DNA from 3 places in the Methylocystis sp. SB2 genome. Region 1 is predicted to be linked to each of the others. Evidence: predicted binding sites of a transcription regulator. Region 1 holds the regulator's gene; each other region holds the start of a gene.

Region 1 (6,990 bases):
TCGCCCGAGTGATCGGAAAGATCGAGGAAGCTGCGCGGCCGCGTCAGCGAATGGGCGGTCATCACGCAGCTCCGAGCTTTTCAATTGGCGCGGCGAGCCGGGCGCATGCGGCGAAAAGGCGCGACGCCGCCGCCGCGACGTCGCTCTCGTCTATGATGAGCGGCGGCAAAAGGCGCACGACATTGTCGCCGGCAAGCACCGTCAACAGGCCTTCGGCGCGGGCGGCGGCGGCGAAGTCGCCATTCGGTATCCGCATCTTGAGGCCGAACATCAGCCCTTCGCCGCGGATTTCTTCGATGAGCGACGGAAAGCGGTCCTCGAGCTCCGCCAGCCGCTGGCGCAATAGCGCGCCAAGCCGCGCGACGCGCGCCATGAAGCCTTCCTCGAGCACGACGTCGAGAACGGCGCCGCCCACCGCCGTCGCCAGCGGATTGCCGCCGAAGGTCGAGCCATGCGCGCCCAGCGTCATGCCTTTGGCGGCCTCGCGCGTGGCGAGGCACGCGCCGAGCGGAAATCCCCCGCCCAGTCCCTTGGCGAGCGCCACGATGTCGGGCGTGACGCCGGCATGTTCGCAGGCGAGGAACTTGCCGGTCCGGCCGACGCCGCATTGGACTTCATCGAGCGCCAGCAGCAGCCCGCGCGCGTCGCATAGCTCCCGTAGCCGCGCCAGAAACGACGGCGAAAAGACTCTTAGACCGCCTTCTCCCTGTATCGGTTCGAGCAGGACGCCCGCGGTTTCTTGCGTGATCGCCGCCTCGACGGCGTCAAAATCGCCAAAAGGAACCTGATCGAAGCCCTCGACGGGCGGTCCGAACCCTTCGAGATATTTCGCATTACCGCCCGCGGCGATCGTCGCGAGCGTGCGGCCATGGAAGGCGCCTTCGAACGTGATCAGCCGATAGCGTTCGGGCTGTCCGTTCACCGCATGGAATTTGCGCGCCGTCTTGATCGCGCACTCCACCGCTTCCGCGCCGGAATTGGTGAAAAAGACCAGATCGGCGAATGTGGCGGCGCAGAGCCGCTCCGCGAGCCGCTCGGCCTGCGGAATGCGAAAGAGATTGGAGACATGCCACGGCTCTTCCGCCGCGCGCTTTAAGGTCTCGACGAGGTGCGGATGATTGTGGCCGAGCGACAGTACGGCGACGCCCGCGCTAAAATCGAGATAGCGGTCGCCGTTTTCCGCAATCAGCCACGCGCCTTCGCCATGTTTGAATGCGAGATCGGCGCGCGGATAGGTCGGATAAAGCACTGACGTCAAAAGCCCTGCTCCATGCTCCCGTCGCTGGCTCCGGCCAGAGGAGGCTAAAAAAACAAAGCGCCGCCCGTTTAGGGCGGCAGTTCAGGACGGGATTTTATGCGCGCCGCCCGACGCGGTCAAATCCATGGCGCGGTTCGATATTGGCGTCAAAGCCGCCTGGCGCGGCCGCGCTAGGGTGAGTCCTGCGGGCAACAGTCTCGCGGAAAGCCTGTTGAGAACGCCAGCGCGCGCTTGCCAGCGCGACTCGCGCATGATTCAAAGTAAACAGAAAGTTTCTAGTCAGCGCCCGCGTAATTCGTTTGGGCGTGTTCTCTCGAGTGTTGATGCGCATCACATCGCCGCAGGGCTTCAGGCCTGCGCAGCGGTCGGAAGAAAATCCGATCCGCGCTCGACCCGAAAGAATGGAGAAGCCTAATGTCATGGACCGACGAACGCGTCGAACTGCTCCGCAAACTTTGGAGCGATGGTCTCAGCGCCAGCCAAGTGGCGGCGGAACTTGGACCGGGCATCACCCGCAACGCTGTGATCGGAAAGATCCATCGTCTGGGACTCGCCGAACGCGCCAAGACGGCAAGCGCGCAGCGGCCGCGCGTCGCCAAGGCTCCTCGCCCGACGCACCCGCGCATGAACGGCGTCTCGTCGCATGGCAATCTGGCGCTCGCTTTCGCGCCGCATGCGCTAGCGGCGCCGCGGCGTGCGCCTGAAGAAGAGGTCGTGATCCCGATATCGGAGCGCGTCACGCTCATGGAGCTCCGCGAATCCATGTGCCGCTGGCCGATGGGCGACCCCACGTCGGCGGAATTCCGCTTCTGCGGCGGCAAGTCGACGATCGGCGGCGGCCCCTACTGCGCCTATCACGCGCGCGTCGCCTATCAGCCTGCGCAAGATCGCCGCCGCGCGCGCGATCAGTTCAGGGCGCAGCGTTACGCGTGAACCGCATCGGACACGTCACTCGTGTCCGAACGTTTCATCGAAAGAATAGCCCGCGCCGCGCACCGTGCGGATCGGATCCTTTTCGCGGCCGCGGATTAGCGCCTTGCGAAGCCGTCCGACATGGACGTCGACCGTGCGCTCGTCGATCTCCGCCGACATGCCCCAGACACTGTCGAGCAGCTGCGCCCGCGTGAACACGCGTCCGGGCTTCTCCATAAAATATTCGAGCAGCCGGAATTCGGTCGGACCGAGGTGGATTTCGCGGCCGGATCGCCGCACGCGACGGGTGTCGCGGTCGAGGTCAATATCGCCGAGCGTGAGCCGTGAGGCGACGCGCTCGGGCCGCGCCCGGCGCAGTAGCGCGCGCACGCGCGCCATCAGTTCCGGAGTCGAAAACGGCTTGACGACATAATCATCGGCGCCGACCGAAAGGCCGCGCACGCGCTCGCCTTCCTCGCCGCGCGCGGTCAGCATGATCACCGGCATGTCTCTGGCGCTGTCCCGCGCCCGCAGGCGTCGGCAGATTTCAAGTCCGGAAACGCCCGGCAGCATCCAGTCGAGAATGACGAGATCGGGCGGGGACTCAGCCAGCCGCAGTTCGGCTTCATCGCCATTGTCGACATGCTCGACCTGATAGCCTTCGGCTTCAAGGTTATACACGAGCAGCGTCGCGAGCGACGTCTCGTCCTCGACGACGAGGATTCGCGGCGCCCGATCGCTTTTCCCGCTCCGCTGTAGGACGGCGGACGTCACGTCGCTCATTGCGCCGCCTCGTCCTTCAGGCCGAAGTCGGGAACGCGCGTCTTTGGCCGCTCCGTGGGCATCGCTTCGCCGGTGACCAGATAAACGACCGTCTCTGAGATGTTGGTCGTGTGATCGCCGATCCGCTCCAGATTCTTCGAGCAGAACAGGAGATGCGTACAGAAGGAGATGTTGCGCGGATCCTCCATCATGAAGGTGAGGAGATCGCGGAACACCGAATCCTCCAGCGCGTCGAGATCGGAATCGTTCTGCCAGACCGCGCGCGCCCGCTCGGTGTCGCGCAAGGCGTAAGCGTCCAGCGCGTCCTTAAGCTGCATCGCGGCGATTTCGTGCATCGATTTCAGACCGACGATCGCGCGCGGCACGCGCGCCTCCGACACGATCTTGAGCGTTCGCTTGGCGATGTTCTTGGCCAGATCGCCGACGCGCTCGATGTCGCCGGAAATGCGGATAGCGGCGATGCATTCACGCAAATCGACCGCAAGCGGCTGTCGGCGCGCGATGGTGAGAATGGCGTTCTCCTCGATTTCGCGCTGCAACGCGTCGAGACGAGGATCGCTGGAGACGACGCGGTGGGCGAGATCGACGTCGAAGGTCGACAACGCGTCCATCGCCTCCGCCAGCATTTTCTCCGCGACGCCGCCCATTTCAGCGATGCGACGTCCCAGGGCTTCAAGGTCCCGGTCGTAGGATTTAACAATATGATCGCTCATGAGCGCCGTCCTTGAATCGCTGGTTTAGCCAAAACGGCCGGTGATGTAGTCGAGCGTGCGCTTCGCTTGGGGCTTGTTGAACACGTCGTCCGTCTCGCCGAATTCGACGAGCTCGCCAAGATACATAAACGCCGTGTAATCGGAGACGCGCACCGCCTGCTGCATATTGTGGGTGACGATCGCTATCGTGTAGCGGCTGGCCAATTCGTCTATCAGCTCCTCGACCTTCGCCGTGGAAATCGGATCGAGCGCCGAACACGGTTCGTCGAACAGAATGATCTCCGGCTGCACCGCGACGCTGCGCGCGATGCAGAGTCGCTGCTGCTGTCCGCCGGACAGGCCGAGACCGCTGGTGTGAAGCTTGTCCTTGACCTCGTCCCAAAGAGCGGCGCCGCGCAGCGCGCCTTCGACGCGCGCGTCCATGTCGGCGCGCGGCAGTTTCTCGTATAGCCGAATGCCGAATGCGATGTTCTCATAGATCGACATTGGAAATGGCGTCGGCTTTTGGAACACCATGCCGATGCGCGAGCGCAAGGCGTTAATGTCGACCGCCGGATCGAGAATATTCTCGCCGTCAAGCAGCACCTCTCCCTGGGCGCGCTGGCCGGGATAGAGATCATACATGCGGTTCAAGACGCGCAGCAGCGTGGACTTGCCGCAGCCCGAGGGGCCGATGAAGGATGTCACCTTATTGGCGTACAAGGGCATGGTGACGTTTTTGAGCGAATGCGTCTCGCCGTAAAAGAAGTCGAGATTCCGCATTGAAACCTTGGTCTGCGGCGCCTTTACTTGAGCAATTTGAGCAGCGGCGTTCATTTCGAGTTCCTCCGCCCGGCGCTGAGCGCGCGGGCCGCGATCGAGAGAGCGAGAACAGCGACAGTGATGAGCAGCGCGCCGGTCCAGGCGAGCTGCTGCCAATCCTTGTAGGGCGACAGGGCGAACTGAAAGATGACGACCGGCAGGCTCGCCATCGGCGCGGTGAGGTCGCTGCTCCAGAACTGATTGTTGAGCGCAGTGAAGAGCAGCGGCGCCGTCTCGCCAGAGACGCGCGCTACAGCGAGCAACACGCCGGTGATCAGTCCAGCCTTGGCGGCGCGATAGGCGACCTTGCCAACGACATGCGCACGGGGCGCGCCGAGCGCCGAAGCCGCCTCGCGCATCGAACCGGGCACAAGCAGCAGCATGTCCTCGGTGGTTCGCACGACGACAGGGACGACCAACAACGCCAGCGCCACGGCGCCGGAAATCCCCGAGAAGTGGCCCATCGGATGCACCAAGACGGTGTAGACGAAGAGGCCGATGACGATCGATGGCGCGCTGAGCAGGATATCGTTGATGAAGCGCACGATCATCGTGAGCTTCGAATAGCGTCCATATTCGGCCATATAAGTGCCGGCCAGCATGCCCAGCGGCGTGCCGATGGCGACGCCGATGATCGTCATCACAAGCGATCCGGCGATGGCGTTGAGGAGGCCGCCCTTGCTGCCGGGCGGCGGCGTCATTTCGGTGAAGACCGCCGGCGACAGACCGCGCACGCCCTCGTAAACGAGAGAGCCGAGGATCAGGGCCAGCCAGGAAAGGCCGAACACTGCGGCCACCCAGCACAGCGAGGTGGCGACTGAGTTGGCGCCGCGTCGTGAAGCATAAAGCGACATGAGCTCGTTCTTTCTTACGCCGACTTCTGCTCGATGCGCATCAGCATGTAACGCGCCAGAGCGAGAACGAAGAAGGTGATGACGAAGAGGATGAGGCCAAGTTCGATCAGCGCCGAAGTGTAAAGATCGCCGACCGCTTCGGTGAACTCATTGGCGATGGTCGCGGAGATCGTCGTGCCGGGCGCGAGGAGCGATCCGGAAATCTTGTGCGCGTTGCCGATGACGAAAGTGACGGCCATCGTCTCGCCGAGCGCGCGGCCCAGGCCCAGCATCATGCCGCCGATCACGCCGACGCGTGTGTAAGGGACGACGACATAGCGCATCACTTCCCATGTCGTAGCGCCGATGCCCCAGGCCGCTTCTTTCAGCACCGGCGGCACGGTCTCGAAGACGTCGCGCGAGATCGAGGCGATGAAGGGCAGCACCATGATCGCGAGAATGAAGCCCGCGGTCAGCATGCCGATGCCGTAAGGCGGACCGGCGAAGAGCGTCGAGAAAAACGGAATGTCGCCAAAGGCCGATATCAGCGCCGGCTGCACATGCGATTGCAGAAAAGGCGCCAGCACGAAGAGGCCCCAGATCCCGTAGATGATCGAGGGGATGCCGGCGAGAAGCTCGATCGCGACGCCGATCGGCCGGCGCAACGCATGCGGACAAAGCTCGGTAAGGAAGGTGGCGACGCCGAGGCCGACGGGCACCGCGATCAGCATGGCGATGATCGATGTGACGAGCGTGCCATATATCGCCGCCGCGGCGCCGAAGTTCTCGGTGACCGGGTTCCAGGCCTGGGACGTGAGGAAGCTAAAGCCATATGCCTGCATCGCTGGCCAGGAGCCGTGGACCAGTGAGACGATCACGCCGCCCAGAATGATCAGCACGACGACAGCCGCCGCGCGCGTCACCTGAAAAAACACGCGATCGATCAGCGCGATGCGCGCCAGCACGCGCGTGCGCTCTACGATCACCGACTGCGAGGCTTGTTGCTCCAAAGCTATATCCGACACGTCGCCCGCTCCATTCAATTCACGCCGACTCGGCTCGATCGACAGCATTTCACCCGCTCCCGGCGCCGCTCCTCGGCGTCATGATCTTCCCGACGGCAGCATGAAACGGCCGTCGGGATCTATTCGCGATCAGCGGCGTCCGGCTAATGCGACAGGGGTTTGCCGTCCGCGCTCTTTACATTCGCCCAGCTCTTCTTGATGAGCTCGACCACCGGCTTCGGCATGGGAATATAGTCGAGCTCCTCCGCCATCTTGCCGCCATTGGCGAAAGCCCAGGAGAAGAATTTGAGCGCCTCGGCCGCATCGGCTTCGGACTTAGGCTCCTTGGGCAGCAAGATGAAGGTCGCCGCCGTGATCGGCCACGCTTTGGCGCCCGGCTCATTCGTCAGAATTTCGTAGAAACCCTCGGCATGCGACCAGTCGGCGCCGGCGGCCGCCGCCTGGAAAGTCTCCATGCTGGGCGGGACAACCTTGCCGTCCTTATTGACCATCTTGGTATAGGTCAGCTTGTTCTGCTTGGCGTAGGCATATTCGACATAGCCGATTGCGCCTTTGGTGTTGGCGACGTTGTTGGCGACGCCTTCATTGCCCTTGGCGCCGATGCCGACCGGCCATTCGACCGACGTGTTCTCGCCGACCTTCGACTTCCAGTCGGGCGAAACCTT
Region 2 (6,990 bases), 400 kb from region 1:
ACGCTGATGCTCGACGGCGACAATGTGCGGCACGGCCTCAACAAGGACCTCGGCTTTACCGAAGCCGACCGCGTCGAAAACATCCGTCGTGTGGGAGAAGTCGCGAAACTGATGGTCGACGCGGGCTTGATCGTGCTTTGCGCCTTTATTTCCCCCTTCCGCGCTGAGCGGCGGATGGTGCGAACGCTGGTCGGCGAACAGGAATTCATCGAGATCTTCATCGACGCGCCCCTCGATGTGTGCAAGGAGCGGGATCCCAAGGGCTTGTATAAGCGCGCGCTCGCCGGCGAGATCAAGAATTTTACCGGCGTCGATCAGCCCTATGAAGCGCCGGAGTTTCCCGAATTGAAGCTGAGTTCAGCCGAGCGCTCGGCCGAAGCCATCGCCGATCAGATCATCGCCTATCTTGAGGCGAACGGGATGCTGGGGGTCTAGGCAGTGCGGCGCAGCTCAGCATCGGCTTCATCATTCCCCCTGGCTCCTCTGCGATTTCGTACTTCGTGGGCACGTGGGAGTAAAATGTTGAGCCTAGCTTTTGAATCGCTCGGACGGGATTACTATACGAGGCTCGGTGGACAGCTCGCGGAGTTTCGCCGCATCCTTGGCGCTGTTCTGATCCAGGACATGCGCTCACGCTATGGATACAGTCATATCGGCTATTTGATCGCAATCGCCTGGCCGCTTTCGCATATTGGCGTTATCATGTCTGCTCACCTGCTGAAGACCAGCATCGCCCCTGTTGGCGACAGCCCAGCGACGTTCGTTGGAACTGGCGTCGTGCCTTAAATATTATGTCTTTATCCTGCACGTCTGTTGGCGATGGCCATTCCGCCGAATCGCCAATTATTGAACATCCCAGTCATCCAGCCGCTCCATCTCATTTTCAGTCGTTGCATCCTGGAAACGCTCAACGCTCTCATCGTGCTTGCGCTATTCGTGTTTGTCGTCAGCTTGTTCGATATTGACATCTTGCCTGTAGACACCGCCGAAGCCGCCAAAGCGATTGGCGCCGCCGTGTTTCTCGGCATCGGACTAGGATTTTTCAACGTCGTCATGTGCGCGCTCGTTGGGAATTTCTTTCTCCTTTTCTTCATCCTCGTCATGATTGGCCTTTACATGATCTCGGGCGTCTTTCTGCCGCCGACTGCGATGCCCGCAAGCGTTCGAGAATACATGGCGTATAACCCTCTACTGCATCTCGTTGAATGGCTGCGCTCGGCTTATTATACAAGCTACGATATCGAGCTCATCAACAAGTCCATGGTTCTGTGGGTCGGCGGCATCAACCTCACGCTCGGTCTCGTTGGCGAGCGGTTCTTGCGCGGCAAATTCTTCTCAACTCGCGCTTCGACGCGCTTTTTCCGCAATGATCGGATCACAGAGCGATCTCTGCGCGGACCAACGAACCGAATGACCATGATCTAACCCGCTTGCCCGCGACACGCGCTTCGCCTAGACCGGCGCGGCACGCATGGAGGCGAGATGAGCAACATTAAGAGGATCGGCGCGGGGCCGCGTATGAGCCAGGCGGTCGTTCGCGGCAACGCCGTCTACACGGCCGGCCAGGTGGCCGACAAGACCAAGGGCGGATCAGTCGCCGATCAGACTCGCGAAATCCTCGCGCAGATCGACGCGCTTCTCGCCGAAGCCGGCAGCGCCAAGGCCAACATCCTGTCGGCGACGATTTACCTTGCCGACATCGCGACCTTCGCAGAGATGAACGGCGTTTGGGACGAATGGGTCGACAAGGCCAATCCGCCCGCGCGCGCCACCGTCGAAGCGAAGCTCGTGGCGCCGGCCTACAAGGTCGAGATCGCCGTCATCGCGGCGCTTTAGCGCCCCCTTTCGCCGAAGTGGAGCCCTATGGAGCGCATTCATGATTGCGCTCCGCCGCCGCTGAGCGGATTTTCCGGGTCAAAAGCGTAGCGGATGGTCTCGAAGCGCATGCCGCGCGCGTCGATGAGCAGCAGACGGCCGACCAGCCCCTCGCCGAAGCCGACGATCTCGCGGACGACTTCGAGCGCCATCATCGCGCCGACGATTCCGGCAAGCGCGCCGAGAACGCCGGCTTCTTCGCAGGTGGGGATTTCACCCGCCTGCGGCGGCGTCGGAAACAGGCAGCGGTAGGTCGGATTAGGGCCGCCGTCGGGGGCCCGTTCGAAGGGCCGCAGCGTCGTCAGCGACGCGTCGAAGCCGCCGAGCGCCGCCGTCACGAGCGGCTTTCTTTCGTAATAGCAGGCGTCCGACACGAGATAGCGCGTCGCGAAATTGTCCGAACCGTCGGCCACGACATCGTAGCGCCCGATCAGCGCCCGGGCGTTCGTCGCATCGAGCCGCAGCGCATGCGGCTCCACGACGACATGCGGATTGAGGCGCGCGATAGCGTCCCGCGCGCTTTCGACCTTGGGGCGGCCGACGTCTTGCGTGGCGTGGATCACCTGGCGCTGCAAGTTGGACAGTGAAACCGCGTCGTCGTCGACGACGCCGAGCGCGCCGACGCCGGCCGCGGCGAGGTATTGCAAGAGCGGCGCGCCGAGCCCGCCAGCGCCGACGACGAGAACACGCGCATCCTTGAGCTTGCTCTGGCCCGGCCCGCCGATGTCGCGCAGCACGAGATGCCTCGCGTAGCGTTCGATTTCTTCAGGCGAAAGGCTCAAGAAGACGCTCCGGTGCGCCGCGCGGGGATTGCGGCGGCGCGACCATAGCGGCTTCGCTCTCTTGTCTCCAGCGATCACAATTGCAAGCGCTGAAATGACGATGACTCAGGGTTGGACGGGCTGCCGCTTTTTCACCGACCGACGGTCCTCGGCGGACGCCTGGCTCGTTTCGCGCAACGCCTCAAGGCCGACGCCGCCGAGCGCGGCCGCGCCGCGCGCATAAGCAATATTGTCGAGGAACTGTCGCGCGCAATTCTCCCAGGTGAAGGTCAGCGCATGCGCGCGCGCCGCCTCCCTGCTGATGTCGAGCGCCGCTAGCGCGGCCGTCCGTAGATCCTCGTTCAGCGCGCCCGCGCCGCTCGCCCCGATGACGTCGAGCGGTCCCGTGACCGGATAGGCTGCGACCGGCAGGCCGCAGGCCATTGCTTCGAGCAGCACGATGCCGAACGTGTCGGTGCGGCTCGGAAAAACGAAGACGTCAGATGCGGCGTAGAGCGCCGCAAGTTCGGCGCTCGTTTTGACGCCGAGGAATTTCGCCTGCGGAAATTTGGCTTCAAGCCCCGCGCGGGCCGGTCCGTCGCCGGCGACAAGCTTCGTGCCCGGCAGATCGAGTGACAAAAACGCCTCGATGTTTTTCTCTACGGCGAGGCGCCCGGCGTAAAGGAAAATCGGCCGCTCATAAGGGAGCGGCGTCGCCGCATCGGGGGTAAACAACGCGTGGTCCACGCCGCGCGACCAGCGCAGGACCCGCCGAAATCCACGCTCTGACAATTCGCGCGACAGGCTTGGCGTCGACACCATCACGCCGGCGCCGGCGTTATGGAAACGGCGCAACGCCGCATAGGCGACCCCGACGGGAAGCCCAAAACGCGCCTGGATATATTCGGGGAAGCGCGTGTGGAAGCTCGTGGTGAAGGAGCGGCGCGCCCTCAGCAGGACCGCGCGGGTCACAAGGCCGATGGGCCCTTCCGTCGCAATATGGACGTGGTCATAACCATCTTCGAGCCGCCGGCGAACGGCGCGCGGCGAAGCGAGCGCCAGCGCGATCTCCGGATAGGTCGGCATGGGCAGCGAATTGAAGTCGCGCGGGGTCAAAAAGTCGATCTCGGCGCCCAGCGCGCGCGCCGACTGCGCCATGGTCTCGAGCGATCGGACGACGCCATTGACCTGCGGACGCCAGGCGTCCGTCGCAACCAATATTCGCATCAAGCCGCCGCCGCTCTCTGGTCCGGCAAGGCCCTGGCGCGCTCGGCCGCGTCAGCGGCGTCGCGTTCGGCCGCCGTCTTGTGCCACCGCAAGATCTCAAATGCGCCGTCGTCATGCTCGGCGATCGCGGTGCAGCTTTCGACAAAATCTCCGGTATTGACGTAGAGCTTGCCGCTGATCGTCTTGATCGTCGCGTGATGGATATGTCCGCAGATCACGCCGTCAACGTTGCGGCGGGCCGCCTCGGACGCGAGAGCGTTCTCGAAATCGCCGATGAAGTTGACGGCGTTCTTGACCTTCAGCTTCGCCCAAGCGGAAAGCGACCAATAGCCGACGCCGAACATGCGTCGCGCACGGTTGAACCAGGTGTTGACGACGATCGCAAAATCATAGGCCCAGTCGCCGAAGAAGGCGAGCCAGCGGGCGTTGCGCACGACGATGTCGAACTGATCGCCGTGGATGACCAGCATGGTCTTGCCGTCGGCGGTTTCATGCAGCGCGTGGTCGACGACATCGACGCCACCGAAGTTGAGACCGGTGTATTCGCGGGCGAATTCGTCGTGATTGCCCGGCACGTAGATGACATGCGCGCCCTTTCGAGCCTTGCGCAACAGCTTTTGAATCACGTCGTTATGCGCCTGCGGCCAATACCAGCCGTTTTTCAGCCGCCAGCCGTCGACGATGTCGCCGACAAGATAGAACGTGTCGGCGTCGTTATGTTTGAGGAAATCCACCAGCAGTTCAGCCTGGGCGCCGCGCGCGCCCAGATGCAGATCGGACAAAAACAGCGTCCGATAGCGCTTAACTGCATGTTCACTTACCGGATCCGACATCTGCGCTGTGTTGGAGCGCACCGCTTGGGAGACCTTCACCCTGGCGTTTCTGTCGAGCATGAGCTGTTCGCCTCTCGCCTTCGCCGCTTGGCCTGATTGACCAGATTCGCATCACAGCCAGATGACATGGCCCCTCGGGCTCGAGCAGACGCAAGCGCGGGGGTCGCTGTTCGATATTTCGAACGCAGTCGGTTATCTTGCCGATCGATTCTGAAACCTACGGGCGCTGCTGAAGCGCTGGAGATCATGGGCGTCGAAGGTCAGGACAAGCAAAAAATGTTGCAGGCGGGCGCGCTGGCGCTTTCCGGTCAGCTCGGCGCGACCGTGCAGCGGCTGCGGAAAGCCTATAATTTGTCGCTTTCCGAACTTTCTTCGCAGTCTGGAGTCGCCAAGTCGATCATCAGCCAGATCGAGCGCAATGAAACCAATCCCACGCTCGCCACCATCTGGCGTCTCGCGCAGGCGCTCGACGTCTCGATCGAGCGGGTATTGCAGGCGACGGAAGACGGACCCTTCCTCGAGAAAACCAGCAAAGCGGACACGCCCATCCTGGTGTCCGACGACGGCAAATGCCGGCTCGAGATCATCGGCTGGATCAAGACGGTCGAGTGGCTGCAGTGCTATGAATTCGCCGCCGCGCCTGGAGGCGTATTGGAATCCGAGGCGCATCAGCGCGGCTCGGTCGAGAGCCTGTCGGTGCGCGACGGCGAGCTCGAGGTCGAAGTCGCCGGAGCGAAGTCGAGCGTGAAAGCTGGGGAAACCCTGCGCTATCGCTGCGACCGGCCGCACATTATCCGCAACCTCGGCAAAACGCCGGCGCAGGCTACAATGGTGTGCATTCTGAAGGCGGCGGTGATGGAATGACCCGCCTCCGCCGCGGACGCGTGAGCATCCTGCGGCGGTCGATGGCGGCTCCCGGTCAGGAGGAGTGCAACTCGCCGACGTGCTTTTGCGAGTAAAGCTGGACGCCGAGCTGCTTGATCAACTCAAGCTGCGTCTCGAGGAAGTCGATGTGCTTTTCCTCGCTCTTCACCACGCCTTCGAAAAGCTGCTCGGAAACGCGATCGTTGATCGAGAGACAATAGGCCGCGGCTTCGAGATACAGCTCGCGGGCGGCGAACTCGGTCTCGAGGTCCGCCTTGACGATCTCCTCGACGGATTGGCCGATACGCAGCGGATCGAGCACCTGCATATTCGGGAAGCCCTCAAGGAAGAGGATACGCTCGGCGAAATGATCCGCGTGACGCATCTCCTCGATCGACTCTTCCCGCCATTTCTTGGCGAGTTCGAGAAAACCCCAATTGTGGAATATGCGGTAGTGCAGCCAGTATTGATTGACCGCGGTCAATTCTGCGCGCAACCCGCGATTGAGATAATCGATGACCTTCGCGTCACCGCGCATGTCCGCATCCTTTCCATGAAAATAGACTTACGCCGCCAGTTCGTCGGCGCGACAGCCTTCACAATCGCCGCTCCCCGAGCACTCATCCAATCCTCTCGCGGCGTGCTGGTCGACGATGGCGACAATGCTGCGCACGCAGCGCCCGCATTTCGCCTCGCAGCCCATATGCCGGAACACAGCTGAAACCGAAGGCCGGTCACCGCGTGGCCCAAGCGTATCGCGCACATCGCGGTCCGACAGGACGTTGCACGAACAGACGATCATTACTTAGCCTAGTTTGGAAAGGTTGCAAACTACTTTCTGGAAAGGTTGCAAATTTCCCTTCTTTGGAAAGATTGCAAACTACCTTTCGTATCAGTAGGTTACAACATCTCCTTCCGTTTGCCAACTCCCGCGTGTCGCCTTTCGGACAGACCCGCGCCGATGAACTCTGATTGGCAAGGACCATGCCGGTTTATCAAATACATTTTGGACGAATCGATCTCCCGGCAAGTGTAAAAAAATGAGCCGCGAACGACGTCCGCGGCTCCTGATCTCGGGGCTGATCTTGGGGTTAAATCTTTCCTACCAGTGACGGTGTCCCCAGCCACCGCCGCCGCCCCAACCGCCGCCGCCCCAGCCGCCGTGTCCGCCCCAGCCTGGTCCGCCCCAGCCTGGGCGTCGCCAACCATAGCCCCCGCCCCAGCGCGGACCACCCCAGCCGTAGCCGCCGCCCCAGCCATAGCCGGGCTGCCACCAGCAGCGGTAGGGTCCGCACACCCAGCGCGCCTTCTCGACGCCGGGGCCCAGCTGAGCCGTGGGCGCGCGATCGATCCCCGGCAGCGCGGAAGCCTCTGGCGCGAATGCGTTCGAAGCGAGAACGAAAAGAAGCGCGGCGAGGGCCGGCTTGATT
Region 3 (6,990 bases), 1.5 Mb from region 1:
GTGAAAAGATGTGTTGAAGAGGAGAAGCAGTATGGTGGCCGTTTCCCGGGTTGCTGCCTATGTGGCCGTCTGCAGTTTTTTTATTGCGGGCGTCGCGCCGGCGCTGGCGGCCAGTGGTCAAGATTTTCCGAACGCCACATGCGCCTGCAAGTCGTGTGGCCAGAACAAGTCGGACGTCATCGGCAAATGCCCCGACGTCTGCAAGGATAAGACGGTCTACGACAAAGGCGACAAGGATGCTGCCCCAGCAGCAGCCAAGAGCCGTTCGAGTAGAAAAGACAAGACCGCCAAAGTCGCCGAACCTACTGGGTTTTGTAAGGCCGCCCGCATGAAGCTTCCGAAAGGCTGGATGCGCGCCGATCCTCCGCCGGTCAAGACGCGCTAGGCGCGCTAGACTTTGGCGGAGTCGACGCGTCGCAGAACGCCAGCATCAAGGCGCGCAATTCAGGCTCCTCCACGAGTCCGGCGGCGACGGCGCACTCGAACCATCGGGTGGCGCGCTGCTTCTTCTCGCGCCATTTCTTGCGCTGCCTTTGTACGCGCAGAGAAAACACCTCGACGCAGCAGTCGACGGTCGCGCCGCTGTCGAGGCGTTTTTCATAGCGGAAATCGCCGAGCTTGGCTTTGTCCGTCTTGCCGACGAGGCCGGCCTCCTGCACCGCCTCGATCGCCGCGACGATATGCGGTTTGCGGCCTTTCATCGGCCAGCCCTTCGGAATCACCCAGCGCTTTGTGTCGCGGGAGGTGACCAGCATGATCTCCAGGCGGCCATTGTTGATTCGCCAAGGTAAAGCCGCGTATTGCGTGCGAAGGACAGAACCTGCGCCGACGCGCTTCTTCTTCGCTTTGGGCGTTTTCATGCCGCGAACCTCGCAAGCATGTAGAAGGCCGCGGCGAAAAAGGCGGCCATCGGCATGGTGATGACCCATGCGACAACAATGTCCTTCGCGACATTCCAGCGGACCGCCGCCACGCGCCTCGACGCGCCCACGCCAATGATCGCGCCGGTGATCGTATGCGTCGTCGACACAGGAACGCCCAGCGCCGTCGCGAGAAACAGAGTGATCGCGCCGCCCGTCTCGGCGCAGAACCCTTGCACCGGCGTCAGGCGGGTGATCCTGGATCCCATTGTGCGCACGATCCGCCATCCGCCGAACAAGGTTCCAAGGCCCATCGCCGCCTGACAGGCGATGACAACCCAAAAGGGCACGTAGAACTCGCCGCCGAGCGCCCCGTGCGAATAGAGGAGCACCGCGATCACGCCCATGGTTTTCTGCGCGTCATTGCCGCCATGGCCAAGCGAATAAAGCGAGGCGGAGGCGAATTGCAGGATGCGAAACAGCGCATCGACGCCGCCTGGCGTCCGCCGTACGAAGACCCAGGACACGAGCAGGATCAGCGCGAGCGCCAGGACGAATCCGAGCGCCGGCGACAATACGATCGCTGCGCCGGTCTTGAGCAGCCCGTTCCAGACGATCGCGGACGCGCCGACTTTGGCCACGCCGGCGCCCACGAGACCGCCGACGAGGGCGTGTGAACTCGATGACGGAATGCCCAATCCCCATGTGATCAGATTCCAGACGATCGCCCCCATCAGCGCGCCGAACACGACGAAGTCATCCACGATCTCCGGCGAGACGATGCCAGAGCCCACAGTTTGCGCCACGTGAAGCCCAAAAAACAGGAAGGCGATGAAATTGAAGAAGGCGGCCCACGCCACTGCGAACTGCGGACGCAGAACGCGGGTTGAGACGATCGTCGCGATGGAATTGGCGGCGTCGTGCAGACCGTTCAGGAAATCGAAGATCAGAGCGACCGCGACGAGCCCAATCAGATAGAATGAAAAGTTCTGCAAGCGTCGTCCCTAAGTATGCTCGATGACGATGCCGGCGACGCGGTCGGCGACGTCCTCGAAGCCGTCGACGACTCTTTCAAGATGGCCGTAGATTTCCGCGCCGACGATAAACGCCATCGGGTCTTTGTGGCGGTGCGCCAGAAACAGCTCCTTCAGGCCCTGATCGTGGATGGCGTCGGCCTCGTCCTCAATGCGGGTGATCTCCTCGCTGAACGCGTTGAGCCTGCCGGCATTCTGGCGCATCAAGCGCAACAAAGGTATGGCGCAGCGCGTGAGCTCCGCCGATTGGACGATAATGTCGCCCATGCGACGCATGCCGGGCTCGAAATCTCGCGTCTCGTAGAGCAGCGTCGCCTTCGCCGTTTGGTGCATTTGGTCGATCGCGTCGTCCATCGCGGTGACCAGGTCACGGATGTCGCTGCGATCAAACGGGGTGATGAATGTGCGGCGAACCGCCAGATGGGCCTCGCGGACGATGGCGTCGGCCTCATTTTCCTGGCGGCGGATTTCTTGACTGCAGACGAGCACGCGGTCCCCCCCCTCCAGCAGGTCCCGCAAGGCGTGTGATCCGGCGACGAGCGTCTCCGCATGTCGCTCGAAAAGATCGAAGAAGCGCTCCTCTCTCGGCATGAGCGCCTGAAACCAAGACAGCATGGCGCTCTCGCCTCCCGCGAATCTGTCACAAAATCGTCACAAACGAGCTCGCGGCACATAGCCGGCGCGGCTTCGAGTGTAAAGCGCGAGACGCCGCGGCCGCGACGATTTTGGCGGGCGCTGCGTCTATTCAGCGCGACGGAATCCGTTCCGGGAGGCGTGCGCCTCTTCCCGCGCAAGGTCGCGCGACAGCACACCGCGTAGCCGCGCTCTGATCTGGCGCGAGGCGTGACTGACGCTCACCAGGCTTGAACGGCTGTAAATGAATGCGCCCTTCTCGCCAACAAGGATATCCCCAGTCTGCAATGTGGGATCCCGACGGGACAGCCCAAGGTAATAGTCGTGAGACGCCGCCGGATCGTTGCACGCGCATCCCGCCGTCAGCTTGTCGCGAAAGCTGAACGCCGCCGGAAGCGCCGAATAGCGTTGCCCTTTGGCGTTGTGCGCTTGCTCGATGCTTGCGCCCTCGTAGAGCTGCACCTGCGCTGACGGACAGGCGAGTTCGCAGGATTGCTGGCCGGAAATCCGCGATAATTTGACGAGGGGAAAATAATAGCCGTCGCAGGCGCGCACGCAGTAGCCGCCGCCGGACATCGAGTCCGTGTCGGCGGCGCCTACGGGTTCGGGTTTGGCGTAATGAACTGAAGTCTTCGGCGGGCGCCGCGGCAGCCGCGGGCGCGCACGCATGACCCGCCAGGAGCGGTGGGACGAGAACGCCGGAGGTTGATCGGGTCCGAACAGGAAATCTAAAAATTCGCCTTGAGCCAAAACGTCGAAGGGTGAGATGAACGCCAAGGCGAACGCCAGAGCGCCGGCGATCCCTGTCGCACCCGGGCGGTTGAGCCGCATTCGCCGTCCCCGTCTACTAAACTTCGACTGGCGACCCCGGCAGGATTCGAACCTGCGACCTACTGCTTCGAAGGCAGTTGCTCTATCCAGCTGAGCTACGGAGCCGTCGACGGCGCAGCTTTCGCCGCGGGACCGTATCAGTTCGGCCAACGCGGCGCCAGCAACGCCCGACAGGGTAGTCATATATGGCGACCCCGGCAGGATTCGAACCTGCGACCTACTGCTTAGAAGGCAGTTGCTCTATCCGGCTGAGCTACGGGGTCGAAACAGCCTCAGTGCGTCCAGAGACCGATGCGGCTGGTCTTGAAATTATCTGAATAGGATGCGCCGCGCCGGGCCGCCAGATTGGGCTTCGGCTCCTCGACCCGGTAGGCGAGGCCGCTGCGCTCCGCGTAGGCGATCGCCTCCTCCTTGGTGGAAAAATTGAGCCTGACCTGCTGGCGCATGTCGCCGGAGCTGGTCCAGCCCATGAGCGGCTCGATGCTGCGCGGAAGCTCCGGCTCGAAGTCAAGACGCCACATGTCCGACCCCGGACCGGATTGAGTGGCGCTCGGCGCCGGAAGATAAATGCGTGCGGTCATAGGGCCTCGTCGTTGGCTGCGCTCGTAGACGCGTCATGAGAGCGGCGCGCGGCGGTCGTCGCGCTGGTCGGGGCAGCAGGATTCGAACCTGCGACCTGAAGTACCCAAAACTTCCGCGCTACCAGGCTGCGCTATACCCCGCCGGACCAAGCCGCGCCTACGGCGGCTCTGCCCTCGCTCGAATTTCGCTACCACGCACGGCCGCCCCTCACAAGGGAATGCGACTATCGCTTGAACATGCGGTGCCGCACCTGGTCCCCGGGCGCGAGCGACATTTTCCGCGCGGCGCCGGCGTTCAGCTCCAGCACCGCATAGGCTGGCGCAGGCGAAGCGATGATTCGCTCCGACATGGGCTCCGTGTCGGCGGCTACGCCCACCACGCGCCCGTCACGCCCGATGAAAACCATGTCGAGCGGGATGTAAGTATTTCTCATCCACATCGAAACAGGCCCCTCGGCCTTGAATTCGAACAGCATGCCGTGATCGGCGGGCATCGATTTGCGGAACATGAGGCCGCGGGCGCGCGCCTTGGGCGTGTCGGCGACTTCGACTTTGAAATCATGCTCGCCCGTCGCCGTCACGATGCGCATGAATTCAACGGCGGGTTCGGCCCGCGCGACTGTCGAGGCGATCAGCGCCAGACAGAGCGACATGACAATTGTACGGAAGATTTGCGCAGTTCTCATTCGGGTGGGCTCCAAAGAGCCGTGCGCAGCATGGGTGTCTTCAGTGTGACGGGACGCTCTTGGCGTCGAGCGGCCGCACTTCGGCCGCCATCAGACCCTTGGGACCGTCGCCGTAACGCACGAGCACGCTATCGCCTGGCTTGAGTTCGGTCATGCCGTAGCGGCGCACCGTCTCCATGTGCAGAAAGATGTCTTCGGTGCCTTCGCCGCGCGTGAGGAAGCCGAATCCCTTCATGCGGTTGAACCATTTGACGATGGCGATCTCATAGCCGCTTGTCGGGACAACCTGAACATGGGTGCGCCCGGCGCAGGATTGTGACGGATGCACCGCAGTGGTTTCGTCCATCGCGATGACGCGAAAGACCTGCATGCCCTTGCCGCGCTTCTGCGCCTCGCAAACGACTCGCGCGCCTTCAAAGGCCGTTTGCAGACCGCCGCGGCGGAGAATGGTGACATGCAGGAGAATATCGTCGGAGCCGTCGTCGGGCACCACGAAACCATAGCCCTTGGCGACATCGAACCATTTAATCCGTCCCGCGACTTCGACCAATTCGAGACTGGCCTCATCGGATTCTGTCGCGCTTGCTGTCAAATCATCTTGAAAAGTCACTTTAGCGCTCACCGACCAACTCCCCGTGCTGATCCAGAGCATTCGACTGGCGCGCGCTGGCAATTATCCTGTAGCGCGAATCACCCCGCGTCGCTCATGAATCACTCTTAACAAGATAACACCCACGGCGCGCCATCCAACCGGCAAATTTGGTCCGCCAACGAATGTCTGTGGATACGCACGCCGCGCTGCGCGAATGGGCGAAGCCATTGTCGCTGAAACTGAAACATGCGCGCGCGCCACGACGCGTGCAGCGATATTGCGCGATAAACGCAGATTCTGTCGCGGACAAAATCGGCGGAGACGTCCAAAATCTTTGAGCCTGTGGCTCATGCGCCACATGGACGGGGATTTGACAAACGCGCCCCGGGCGCGCAATCGGAACCCGGCGAGCCCCGTGCGCCCTGTCGCCTGCCCGCCATTTCCTCGGTTGGAGCGCCGCCAATGACCAACTCGTCGACCGCGCCAGCGAACGCGCCCAAGACTGTCTGCGCTGCGGGAAGCGCCCCCCAAGTTGATCCTCGCTATGATCTTGCCGCGCTTGTGGCGGCCCGCGAGAGCGAGCGCTTTTCGCTGCATACAAAACACCTCAATGAAATGTGGGTGCGCGTTCTCAAGACGATCGGCTATGACGTTGGCTTCACCCGGGGCCTTGGGCCTTATCTGTGGGACCGCAAGGGCGACCGCTACCTCGATCTCCTCAGCGGCTGGGGAGTCTTCGCGCTCGGACGCAACCATCCGGCCGTGCGCGATGCGCTCGTCAGCGTGCTTGACGGCGAGTTCGCCAATCTCGTGCAACTTGACGTTTCAGTGCTGGCCGGCGTTCTCGCGGAAAAATTGCTCGCCTACGCGCCTTGGCTGGAAAAGGTCTTTTTCGCCAATTCGGGCGCGGAGTCGGTTGAAGCGGCGATCAAATTCGCGCGCGCGGCGACGGGTCGGCCCGGAATCTTGCACTGCGCGCATTCCTTTCACGGTCTGACCTATGGTTCGCTGTCGATGAACGGCGACGAAATCTTCAAGAAGGGTTTTGGACCGCTGCTGCCGAATGCGCGCGAGGTCGCGTTCGATGATCTCGAAGCGCTCGAACGCGCATTAGCGGGGCGCGACATCGCCGCCTTCTTCGTCGAGCCGATCCAGGGCAAGGGCGTCAACATTCCGCAAGAGGGCTATCTTCTCGGCGCGCAGGCGCTCTGCCGCAAATACGGAACGCTGTTCGTCGCCGACGAGATTCAGACGGGCGTGGGCCGGACGGGACGGTTCTTCGCCATCGATCACTACCCGGGCGTCGAACCCGATATGATCGTCGTCGCAAAGGCGCTGTCCGGCGGCCATGTGCCGGTCGGAGCGGTGCTTACGCGTAAAGCGATCTTCGATAAGGTCTTCGACCGCATGGATCGCGCCGTCGTGCACGGCTCGACCTTCAGCAAGAACGATCTCGCCATGGCGGCCGGCGTCGCGACGCTCGACGTGCTGAAGAACGAGCGGGTGATCGAGAATGCGGCCAAGACGGGCGACCGTCTGCTTGCATCCTTCCAACGAATGGCCGCCGGCTACGAGCTCGTCGCCGACGTGCGTGGCAAGGGCCTCATGATCGGAATCGAATTCGGGCCGCCGAAGTCGTTCAAACTGAAGGCGGCTTGGAATCTCCTGGAGACGGTGAATTCAGGCCTGTTTTGCCAGCTCATCTCCATCCCGCTGTTTCGCGATCATAAAGTGCTGACGCAAGTGGCCGGACATGGCAATCACACGATCAAG

What was found. The regulator PhoB, encoded in region 1, activates phosphate uptake and scavenging genes when phosphate is short. The targets are predictions, from matches to a motif close to TGTCATNNANCTGTCAT.
Region 2: ACPS74_RS11425 (UDP-2,3-diacylglucosamine diphosphatase) is a predicted target of PhoB. The motif match lies at 4,807-4,823, and genes of this name have one in related genera.
Region 3: ACPS74_RS02215 (DUF47 domain-containing protein) is a predicted target of PhoB. The motif match lies at 2,533-2,549, and genes of this name have one in related genera.

The regions. Positions count from the first base shown of each region.
Region 1 covers NZ_CP187401.1:1,937,121-1,944,110, forward strand. Annotated here, with positions in the region: gene argF (ornithine carbamoyltransferase) at 1-62, opposite strand, end outside; gene ACPS74_RS09445 (aspartate aminotransferase family protein) at 62-1,258, opposite strand; gene ACPS74_RS09450 (GcrA family cell cycle regulator) at 1,673-2,191, shown strand; gene phoB (phosphate regulon transcriptional regulator PhoB) at 2,207-2,953, opposite strand; gene phoU (phosphate signaling complex protein PhoU) at 2,950-3,666, opposite strand; gene pstB (phosphate ABC transporter ATP-binding protein PstB) at 3,691-4,482, opposite strand; gene pstA (phosphate ABC transporter permease PstA) at 4,479-5,321, opposite strand; gene pstC (phosphate ABC transporter permease subunit PstC) at 5,336-6,325, opposite strand; gene pstS (phosphate ABC transporter substrate-binding protein PstS) at 6,469-6,990, opposite strand, start outside.
Region 2 covers NZ_CP187401.1:2,336,934-2,343,923, reverse strand. Annotated here, with positions in the region: gene cysN (sulfate adenylyltransferase subunit CysN) at 1-435, shown strand, start outside; gene ACPS74_RS11450 (hypothetical protein) at 520-786, shown strand; gene ACPS74_RS11445 (ABC transporter permease) at 847-1,425, shown strand; gene ACPS74_RS11440 (RidA family protein) at 1,483-1,836, shown strand; gene ACPS74_RS11435 (HesA/MoeB/ThiF family protein) at 1,875-2,657, opposite strand; gene ACPS74_RS11430 (glycosyltransferase family 4 protein) at 2,763-3,863, opposite strand; gene ACPS74_RS11425 (UDP-2,3-diacylglucosamine diphosphatase) at 3,863-4,756, opposite strand; gene ACPS74_RS11420 (helix-turn-helix domain-containing protein) at 4,943-5,560, shown strand; gene bfr (bacterioferritin) at 5,616-6,098, opposite strand; gene ACPS74_RS11410 ((2Fe-2S)-binding protein) at 6,126-6,362, opposite strand; gene ACPS74_RS11405 (hypothetical protein) at 6,663-6,990, opposite strand, start outside.
Region 3 covers NZ_CP187401.1:430,097-437,086, forward strand. Annotated here, with positions in the region: gene ACPS74_RS02200 (hypothetical protein) at 32-385, shown strand; gene ACPS74_RS02205 (NUDIX hydrolase) at 372-860, opposite strand; gene ACPS74_RS02210 (inorganic phosphate transporter) at 857-1,855, opposite strand; gene ACPS74_RS02215 (DUF47 domain-containing protein) at 1,865-2,509, opposite strand; gene ACPS74_RS02220 (DUF2865 domain-containing protein) at 2,636-3,358, opposite strand; tRNA gene ACPS74_RS02225 (tRNA-Arg) at 3,387-3,463, opposite strand; tRNA gene ACPS74_RS02230 (tRNA-Arg) at 3,545-3,621, opposite strand; gene ACPS74_RS02235 (ETC complex I subunit) at 3,631-3,939, opposite strand; tRNA gene ACPS74_RS02240 (tRNA-Pro) at 4,004-4,080, opposite strand; gene ACPS74_RS02245 (DUF192 domain-containing protein) at 4,164-4,625, opposite strand; gene ACPS74_RS02250 (cold-shock protein) at 4,666-5,277, opposite strand; gene ACPS74_RS02255 (aspartate aminotransferase family protein) at 5,680-6,990, shown strand, end outside.